DNA from 4 places in the Streptomyces vastus genome. Region 2 is predicted to be linked to each of the others. Evidence: riboswitches for the same ligand, from Rfam matches in the RefSeq annotation. Region 2 holds a riboswitch; each other region holds the start of a gene.
What was found. Region 2 has a riboswitch for cobalamin ahead of metE (5-methyltetrahydropteroyltriglutamate--homocysteine S-methyltransferase). Riboswitches for the same ligand answer to the same signal wherever they lie in the genome.
Positions count from the first base shown of each region.

Region 1: it holds a riboswitch for cobalamin, as region 2 does, so the genes downstream of both, ABD357_RS24645 (cobalamin biosynthesis protein) here and metE (5-methyltetrahydropteroyltriglutamate--homocysteine S-methyltransferase) in region 2, are expected to answer to the same signal.
Region 3: it holds a riboswitch for cobalamin, as region 2 does, so the genes downstream of both, ABD357_RS11750 (ribonucleoside-diphosphate reductase subunit alpha) here and metE (5-methyltetrahydropteroyltriglutamate--homocysteine S-methyltransferase) in region 2, are expected to answer to the same signal.
Region 4: it holds a riboswitch for cobalamin, as region 2 does, so the genes downstream of both, ABD357_RS15175 (CbtB domain-containing protein) here and metE (5-methyltetrahydropteroyltriglutamate--homocysteine S-methyltransferase) in region 2, are expected to answer to the same signal.

Region 1 is NZ_BAAASJ010000059.1:59,306-61,495, reverse strand. It holds gene ABD357_RS24650 (cobyric acid synthase) at 1-262, opposite strand, end outside; gene ABD357_RS24645 (cobalamin biosynthesis protein) at 259-1,230, opposite strand; cobalamin riboswitch at 1,356-1,499, opposite strand; gene ABD357_RS24640 (hypothetical protein) at 1,593-1,814, opposite strand; gene ABD357_RS24635 (inorganic phosphate transporter) at 1,827-2,190, opposite strand, start outside.
Region 2 is NZ_BAAASJ010000125.1:349,267-351,456, forward strand. It holds gene ABD357_RS43940 (MFS transporter) at 1-257, opposite strand, end outside; gene ABD357_RS43945 (ArsR/SmtB family transcription factor) at 254-820, opposite strand; cobalamin riboswitch at 943-1,173, shown strand; gene metE (5-methyltetrahydropteroyltriglutamate--homocysteine S-methyltransferase) at 1,316-2,190, shown strand, end outside.
Region 3 is NZ_BAAASJ010000026.1:23,704-25,893, reverse strand. It holds gene ABD357_RS11760 (nucleoside hydrolase) at 1-327, shown strand, start outside; gene ABD357_RS11755 (GNAT family N-acetyltransferase) at 401-907, shown strand; cobalamin riboswitch at 997-1,137, shown strand; gene ABD357_RS11750 (ribonucleoside-diphosphate reductase subunit alpha) at 1,282-2,190, shown strand, end outside.
Region 4 is NZ_BAAASJ010000031.1:170,595-172,784, reverse strand. It holds gene ABD357_RS15185 (acyl-CoA dehydrogenase family protein) at 1-174, opposite strand, end outside; gene ABD357_RS15180 (CbtA family protein) at 350-1,114, opposite strand; gene ABD357_RS15175 (CbtB domain-containing protein) at 1,140-1,373, opposite strand; cobalamin riboswitch at 1,411-1,573, opposite strand; gene ABD357_RS15170 (histidine phosphatase family protein) at 1,684-2,190, shown strand, end outside.

The sequences.
Region 1 (2,190 bases), on a different contig from region 2:
TGCTGCGGTCGCTGCCCGGCTTCAGCAGTACGGGGTTCATGAGCGCCGTCGGCTCGACGCGTGCGGCCTGTGCCTGCATGGCCTGCGCGCGCCCGATCTCGGCGCCCTCGCGCGTGACGAACGAATTGAGGGACATGTTCTGCGCCTTGAAGGGCGCGACCTTGACACCCTGGCGCACCAGCCACCGGCAGATCCCCGCGGTGACGACGCTCTTGCCGGCGTCGGAGGTGGTCCCTGCGACAAGCAGCCCGCCGCCGCTCATGACGTACGCCCCTTTGCGCTCAGCCGCCCGTTGAGAAGCCGTGTCGTGAGGAGCCTTCCGGCCACGCACAGACCGAGGGCCAGTCCGCCCACCCGCTGCGAGAGGCGTACGGCCCGCTCGATGTCGTCGACCTGGACGGCCCGTCCGTCGCCGTTGAGTACCGGCCGGTGCTCAACTCGCCCGCCGTACGAGAGCCTTCCGCCAAGGCGCACGCCCAACGCCCCCGCGAACGAGGCCTCGACGGGCCCGGCGTTGGGGCTCGGATGCTTGGCGGCGTCGGACCGCCAGGCGCGTACGGCACCGCGGAGATCGCTGCCCGCGACGGTCGCGAGCACGGCGGTCAGCCGGGAGCCCGGCCATCCCGCCACGTCGTCGAGCCGCGCCGAAGCCCAGCCGTACCGCCGGTACTTGGGCGATTTGTGCCCGACCATGGCGTCCAGCGTGTTGACGGCCCGGAAACCGACGAGCCCCGGCACACCTGCCACGGCGCCCCACACCAGTGCGCCGACCACGGCGTCGGAGGTGTTCTCGGCGACGGACTCGACGACGGCCCGGGCGATCCCGTCGGCGTCCAGCGCCTGCGGGTCCCTTCCGCACAGGTGCGGCAGCCGCTCCCGGGCCGCTTCGAGGTCCCCGGCCGCGAGTGCCTCGCCGACGGCCCGTGCCTCGCGGCCGAGCGAAGTCCCGCCGACCACGGCCCAGGTGGCGGTGGCGGTCAGTGCGACGGAGGCGGTACGGGAGGTACGTACGGACGTGGCGGCGAGGGCCGCGAGGGATACGGCACCGCCTGCGCATACGGCGGTGTGCAGCGCGCCCCACCCACGGTGGTCCTGCCACAACACCCGCTCCACGGCGCCCGCGGCCCGCCCGAACGCGGCGACCGGATGCCCACGGCGCGGATCGCCGAGGAGCAGGTCACCGAGGAGGCCGGCGGCGGCGCCGTACGCGAAAACGCGATCGGCACGCATGGGGTCAGCCTGTCGCTACGTCAGGCAGAACCCTTTGGGTCCTTGAAACCCTCGTACTCGGCAAACTGATCCGCAACAGGCAGCCGCACATGGCGATATGTCCTCACTCAGGGTGTCCGCGCCCTGGTTCGACGAGACCGACGGCGAGAGTTCCTGGCTCCCGGGAAACTGCTTCCCCGGTGACAGTGGCGGGACCGCGCCGGACTCACACCGGCTTCCTCTTCTGCCGCCGTACTTGGCTCGGGCAGTCCACCACGCCCGCGAACCGCCGTCAACTTGCCGCTGACCTGCGAAGGGAGAGTGTGCTAAGGCCCACACGGGCGGGTGGGGTGCTGGACGTCGAAGGGTGGGGTGCGGGGACGTCAGGCCACGATCAGGTAGATGCCGTACGCGACCGCCGCCGTGCACGCCGTGAAGCAGGCGTACGCGCCGGTGGTCGCGAGGAGCGCGGAGTTGCCGTGGGCGGACGCCGACTCACGCCGGGAGAGGCCGGCGATGCCGAGGGTGAACAGGCCCACGAGGGCGACGGTGACGATGAGGCTGACTCCGAAGACGGAGCCGAGGGCTGCCCAGTCGATGTGCATGGTGTGGATTCCTCAGACCGTGGCGGTGCGGGTGGCGGGCTCGGCGTCCGGCTCTTCGACGGTGCCCGTCGGGGGCGGGGTGACGGCGGCGATGGCCGTGGTCACCACGTCGGGGGTCTCCTCTGCGCCGTCGCCCTCGTTGACGTTCGTGTGGTCGACCACCTCGCGGCGGGAGACGACCCAGATCGCGGCGCTGGACGCGATCAGGAAGACGGCGACGAACGCGGTGCCCCAGGTGCCGAAGGAGGTCACGTACTCCGCGATCGCGGCGGCCAGGGCCGCGGCCGGCAGTGTCAGGCCCCAGGCGACGAACATCCGGGTGGCGGTGGACCAGCGGACCACACCGCCCTTGCGGCCGAGGCCCGCGCCCATCACC
Region 2 (2,190 bases):
GCGCACCGTACGACGTCGCTGGCAAGGAGAACGCGGCGTGGGCCGAAGCGGTCGGCGAGTACGCCGCCGCCGAGCATGAGGACGGCGCGGGGTATTGCTCCGACGGCGAGAACGGCGCCGACCTGTGCGGGACCGGCGGCGCGGATGGCGGTCCAGGAAAGGATCAGGAAGTACGCGACGTCACCGGTGACCGACGTGGTGTAGGCGCCCAGCCAGCGCAGGACGTTCGGGTCGCGGAAGGCGGGCCGCGCAGTCATGCCTCGTCGGCGAGCAGCGGGAACAACTGCAGCTGTACGGCTACTCGTTCGGCCCCGTCTGCGGGCTCGCGCTCCCGGTAGCTCTCGACCACCCGCAACAACTCACCCTTCATCGCGTCAAGTTCACCGGGTGTCATACGCAGCATGTAGCTCATGAAGCCGCTGACGCCGAACCATTCGTCGGGCATGACCGGCACAACCTCGGCGGCCACCCTGCGCAAGGTCTCCCCGTCAGTCAGGGCCAAGGCCTGCGCGTACGCACGGCTGTCTGCGGAGTCCGGTGCCGTGGCCGGATCGTGCACGGAGATCCGGTGCAAGGCCCGCCACCACCGGTCCCGCTTCGTTCCCCGCTCCGTGTCCTCCTCGATCAGCCCGCCCGCCGCGAGCCGCCGCAGGTGGTAGCTGGCCGCGCCGGAGTCCAGCTCGAAGTGCGCGGCCAACTGACGCACGGTGGCGGGTCCTTGCTGTCGCAGCCGGTTCAGCAACGCGAGCCGCGTGGGGTGCGCGAGCACGCGCAGCGCGGCCGTGTCGAGGGTGATGTCGGTCGTGCCGTCGTCCGCCATGACGCGCAGCGTAGAACGCGAACAACCCTTCCGGAAGATTTGTTCGCGAACATTTCTTCGCGAGCGTCTCTTCATCAACGCTGCATCAACAACTGACTCGCGTTCCACTCGCGTTGTGTGCGTACGATGTCCGAGCAGCTGGTTCGCCCCGTCCGCCAGGCGGGAGGCGTCGTAAGAGGGAACCCGGTGGGAATCCGGGACTGCCCCGCAGCGGTGAGTGGGAACGAACGTCGTCATACGCACTGGATCCGCCCGACGGATCCGGGAAGCGACGGCCAGTAGGTGTCGTGTCCTCGTACGGAGGGCACGGCGAGCTCGCGAGTCCGAAGACCTGCCAACTGCCCGTGCGCCACCGGTGCGTACGGCGATCTCGGCGGCCTCGTGGGAGGGCCGGCGGAGCAGGCGGGCAGCGTGTGACCAGGCTTCGCCGATCTGCCGTTCCTTCGCGTCGGACGTCCCGGGATCCTCACCGCGACTCGCGAAGGGCAGAGTAACGTGACCGGCCCCTCCCCCACCCCACAGGTCCGTGCCACCGTGCACGGCTGGCCCCGGCAGGGCCCGTCCCGTGAGCTGAAGAAAGCCATCGAGGGCTACTGGGCCGGCCGAGTCACCGACGACCAGCTGCGCACGACCGCGGCCGACTTGCGCCGCGACGCCTGGCGATGGCTCGCCGACGCCGGAATCTCCGAAGTGCCCACCGGGGACTTCTCGTTGTACGACCACGTGCTCGATGCCGTCGTCATGACGGGTGCCGTCCCCGCCCGCCATCGCCTCGCCTTCGACGCGGACCCGCTCGACGGCTACTTCGCCATGGCACGCGGTGCCGACACTGTGGCGCCGCTGGAGATGACCAAGTGGTTCGACACCAACTACCACTACCTCGTACCGGAGTTGGGCCCCGACACGGTCTTCACGGCCGACGCGCGCGTGCCGGTCGGCCAACTGCGCGAGGCTGTTGCACTCGGCCACACCGCGCGGCCCGTACTTGTCGGCCCGATCACCTTCCTGCTCCTGTCGAAGCCCGCGCCCGGCGCCCCGGCCGACTTCCAGCCGCTCACACTCCTGGACCGGTTGCTTCCCGTGTACGCCGAGCTGCTCGCCGATCTCCGTGCGGCGGGCGCGAGTTGGATACAGCTGGACGAGCCCGCGCTGGTGCAGGACCTGTCCCCCGCCGTCCTGAACGCCACGGCCCGCGCGTACCGCGATCTCACCTCGCTCACCGACCGGCCGCAGCTGCTCGTCGCCTCGTATTTCGACCGGCTGGGCGAGGCGCTGCCCGTGCTCGCCCGGTCCGCCGTCGAGGGGCTGGCGATGGACTCCACCGGGCCGGCCGCCGCGAACCTGGACGCGCTCGCGTCGGTGGGCGGGCT
Region 3 (2,190 bases), on a different contig from region 2:
CGCCTGCTGCGGGTCTACATGGACGCCTACCGCCGCCACGGCGGGGGCGACGCCTGCCCGCTGCACGATCCGCTCGCGGTGGGCGTGTGCGCGGACGAGTCGTTCATCACCGTCGCGGAGGGCGCGGTCATCGTCGAGTCCGCGAGCGAACTGACCCGCGGCAAGACCGTGTTCATCCCCTCAGCCGCACAGCAGGTCTACTACGCAGACTCCCCCGTCCTCACCTCCCGCAGGGCCGTCACGGGCCGCGTCGCCCTCGGCCCGGGACCCCGTGACTTCGTGAAGGACTTCGTGGCTACGCTGCCGCAATGGCCAGGGGTGGGCTGAGGCCCCCGTGCTGAGATCCAGTACGGGGAAAACCGCAGGGCCGTTGTCGTACACCTGATGCACACTGCACCGCATGGACATCGCGATCAGGCGGGCAGCCCCGGAGGAGTACGAGACCCTCGGTGAGATCACCGCACAGGCCTATCTCGGGGACGGCCTGCTCGACTTCGGAGAAAGCGACGAGTACCTGGGCGAGCTGCGAGACGTCGGCAAGCGGGCCGCCGCGGCCGTGGTGCTGGTCGCCGTCGAGCACGACCGCGTGCTGGGCGGCGTGACGTTCGTACCCTCCGGCGGACCGATGGCCGACATCGCGGAACCCGGTGAGGCCGAGATACGGATGCTCGCCGTCGCCCCGGAGGCCCGCGGCCGGGGTGTCGGAGAGGCGCTCGTACGCGCCTGCACAGATCGCGCACGGGCCACCGAAGGCTGCGTACGCATCGTCCTGTCGACGCAGCGCACCATGCACTCAGCCCATCGCATCTACGAACGTCTCGGCTTCACCCGCACTCCGGAACGCGACTGGAACCCGATCCCGCACCTCGACGACATCAGACTGCTGACCTACGAGTTGGAGCTGTAGAGGCCGTCACTGTTCACGCGGCTCTTCAGCCTGAGCCCACCACGCAACACAACATGTGGGGTGCGCTTCCCAAGCCCAACACAAGATGTATGCTCATGCTCGCTGTCGCCGCAGGGGAATCCGGTGCGAATCCGGAACTGTCCCGCAACGGTGTACTTGTGCATGTCCGTCCTCGGGACGGGGCGTGCGCGAGCGTCAGTCCGAGGACCTGCCGACAGCGCGCCCAGGCCGATCCGGCCCGGGCGACCATGACGTCCGGGCCTCGCGGAGTGGGCCGGTGGACGCGGCGTCCCGCTGCCGCAGAGCGCGTACGCCCGTGTACCCCGAACCACCCTCTCCCCGCAGGCCCCTTACCGAGCGAGGGAGAGCCCCACGTGACCATCGCGCCGGCCGATCCGGTCTCAGCGAAAGCGACACAGGACCAGCAGGACAGGGCCGAGGCCGAGACCGACACACCAGGGACCGCGTTGCTGCGGACCCTGACCGACCTCACCGCCGATCTCCCCGACACCGACCCCGGCCGGGTCGCTGCCGCTGCGCTGCGCGGCCGGTCCGCCCATGCGGACGGGGCGGAGCTGCGCGAGCTGGCCACCGAGGCGGCCGCGGGCCTGATCTCCGAGGACCCCGCCTATTCGAAGCTGGCCGCCCGGCTGCTGAACATCAGCATCGCGGCCGAGGCCGCCTCGCAGGACGTGCGGTCATTCTCCGAGTCGGTCGCGGCAGGGCACCGCGAGGGCCTGATCGCCGACCGCACAGCCGAGTTCGCACGGATCCATGCGGCTCGCCTCGACAGCCTCATCGACCCCGAAGGCAACGACCGCTTCGGGTACTTCGGGCTGCGTACGCTCCACAGCCGGTACCTGTTGCGACACCCGATCACCCGGTACGTCATCGAAACGCCCCAGCACTTTTTGCTGCGCGTGGCGAGCGGACTGGCCGATGACGACACCACCCGTTCCGTGGACGAAGTCGCCGCGCTCTACCGGCTGATGAGCCGCCTCGACTACCTGCCCTCCTCCCCCACCCTGTTCAACTCCGGTACGCGGCACCCCCAGATGTCGTCCTGCTACCTCCTCGACTCCCCGAAGGACGAGCTGGACTCCATCTACGAGCGCTACCACCAGGTCGCCCGGCTCTCGAAGCACGCGGGCGGCATCGGCGTCGCGTACTCCCGGATCCGTTCCCGCGGTGCGCTGATCCGCGGTACGAACGGGCACTCCAACGGCATCGTGCCGTTCCTGAAGACCCTCGACGCCTCGGTCGCCGCCGTGAACCAGGGTGGC
Region 4 (2,190 bases), on a different contig from region 2:
GCCCACCCCGAGCCAGCCGTCGGAGCCGAGCCGGCGGATGGTCTCGCGGTAGAACCGCTTCTGCGCGGCCGGGTCGGCGTACCGGGCGTGCACGTCCTCCGGTACCAACTCGGTGAAGTAGGCGCGCAGTTCGGTGCGCAACTCCTGCTGCTCCGGCGTGTATTCGAGATGCACGGCGCCTCCTGGCTCCCACGGGGCTCCCACTGGCCTGCTGCTCCGGCCGCCCGATCCTGACGGCGCACACCGTAGAACGTGTTCCAGAAATTGGGAACACGCAGGAGTGGGTGACAGTGGATGGCACAAGGAAAGGCCCCCGGTTGTCCGGGGGCCCATCTCTTGACTCAACTGCTCACTGCGGTACGGGAGTTGCCTGTGTGGCGCTCCCCCGCCGGGCGGCAGCCGTACGCGGAGCCAGTATGCGCTCCGCGAGGTACCCGAATAGCAGGCCGTACGCCGTCCACAGCGTCACCTGGATCGCGAGGGCGGCCAGCCGGTACTGCCACAGCAGGGTGCCGGGGAAGCCCTCGGGGACGTTGTTGAAGGACGGCAGGAGCGCGTAAGCCAGACCGACGACGAGGACGAAGAAGGCTCCCGCGGAGAGGGTGGCGTTCCAGTTGCCCAGGCGTGGCGCGAGGCGCTTGCCGAGGATTACCGTGCCGACGGCCAGCAGCACGCTGAGCACGACCATCAGGAAGTACAGCGTGGTCCGCTGGTTGAGGGTGTCGGGGTTGCCGACGGCCGGCGGGTTGGCGGGGTACTTCAGGAACGGCACGACGTAGACGGCGAGCAGGCCCGCGGTCGACAGCAGCAGCGCGCTCGCACGCGGCCCGAAGCGGCCGATCCTGCCGAGTGCGAAGCAGTACGCGAGGGCGGCGATGCCGCCGAACGCGACGCCGTAGACGAGGACGCCGGTGCTCAGGCCTGCGGTGGACTGCATGGTGCGGCTGACGAGTTCCTCGCCGCCGTGCTCGTGGGCGTGTGCCTCCTCGAAGGCGATGGCCTCGTCGACGCGTGGTTCGCCGAGGAAGTAGGCGACGACCAGGGCGAGCAGGCCCGCGGCGAGTCCCGCGAGCATGCCACGCACCAGGAGGTTTCTGACGGTTGCTGAGTCCATGTGCTCGTACGCTTCCTCGTCGCCGTCAGTGGCAGGGGAAGCCGAGCAGATGGCGGGCGTCGTGCACCCACTCGTGCACGCCTTCACCGGAGAGCAGGGAGGTGGCTCCCTGCTCGGCGCCGACGAAGTAGAGCAGGACCAGCATCAGGATGCCGAAGAAGACCGCCCAGGGGGCGATCGCGCCGATCGGCAGCTTGGCCGGCACGGCGGCCGGTGCGGCGGGGTTGGTTGCGCTCGGCTGAGCGATGGACTGCGCCATGTGGCAGGACCTCCTGGGGAACTCGCGTCCCGTCTTGGTGGTGCACAGGACGACGGCCACGGGTCTGACTTACCCGGCCTGAACCGCCCCTGGCGGGTGGCGGTCAGTACGGGCTTACAGTGGCGCGACCGTGCCGGATTCTCACCGGCTTCCGTCGAACCGTCGTCAATATCGACGAGACCGTATCGCGAAGCGGGGAGGCGGCCAAGGGCGCACGCGGTGCCGGAGCGTGCGCCGTTGCCCTGGTCACGCGCCAATTCCCGGTGCGGGCAAGGGCTTTGAGCGGGCGTTTGAGTACGAGAGTGGGCCGATGACCAGCCGAGTGATGTTGATCTCACCAGCGATCAGTGCTGCCTTGCGGGAGGCGCGTTTCGACGACGGATGCTCCCTCGATGCCGCCGGGCTGCGGCTCGCGGAGGCGGCCGAGGGTTCGTTGCCCGCTGTGGACCGGGCCCTGGTCTCCCCCGGCGTGCGCTGTCGCGAGACGGCCGCCGCGCTCGGTCTCGACGCCGCGGACGAGCCCGGGTTGGCGGGACTGGACGTCGGCCGCTGGCGCGGCGCGAGCCTGGCCGAGGTGAGCGCCGGGGAACCGGAGGCGGTCGCACGCTGGCTGGCGGATCCGTCGTACGCACCGCACGGCGGTGAATCCGTACGCGGGTTGTGCGACCGGGTCGCCAAGTGGCTCGATGTGGCTGGGCAGTTCGAGGGCCGGACCCTCGCCGTCGTCGAGCCGGAGATCGTACGGGCCGCGGTGGTACGGGCGCTCGGCGCCCCGGAGGCGGCGTTCTGGCGGATCGACGTACCGCCGCTCACCGCG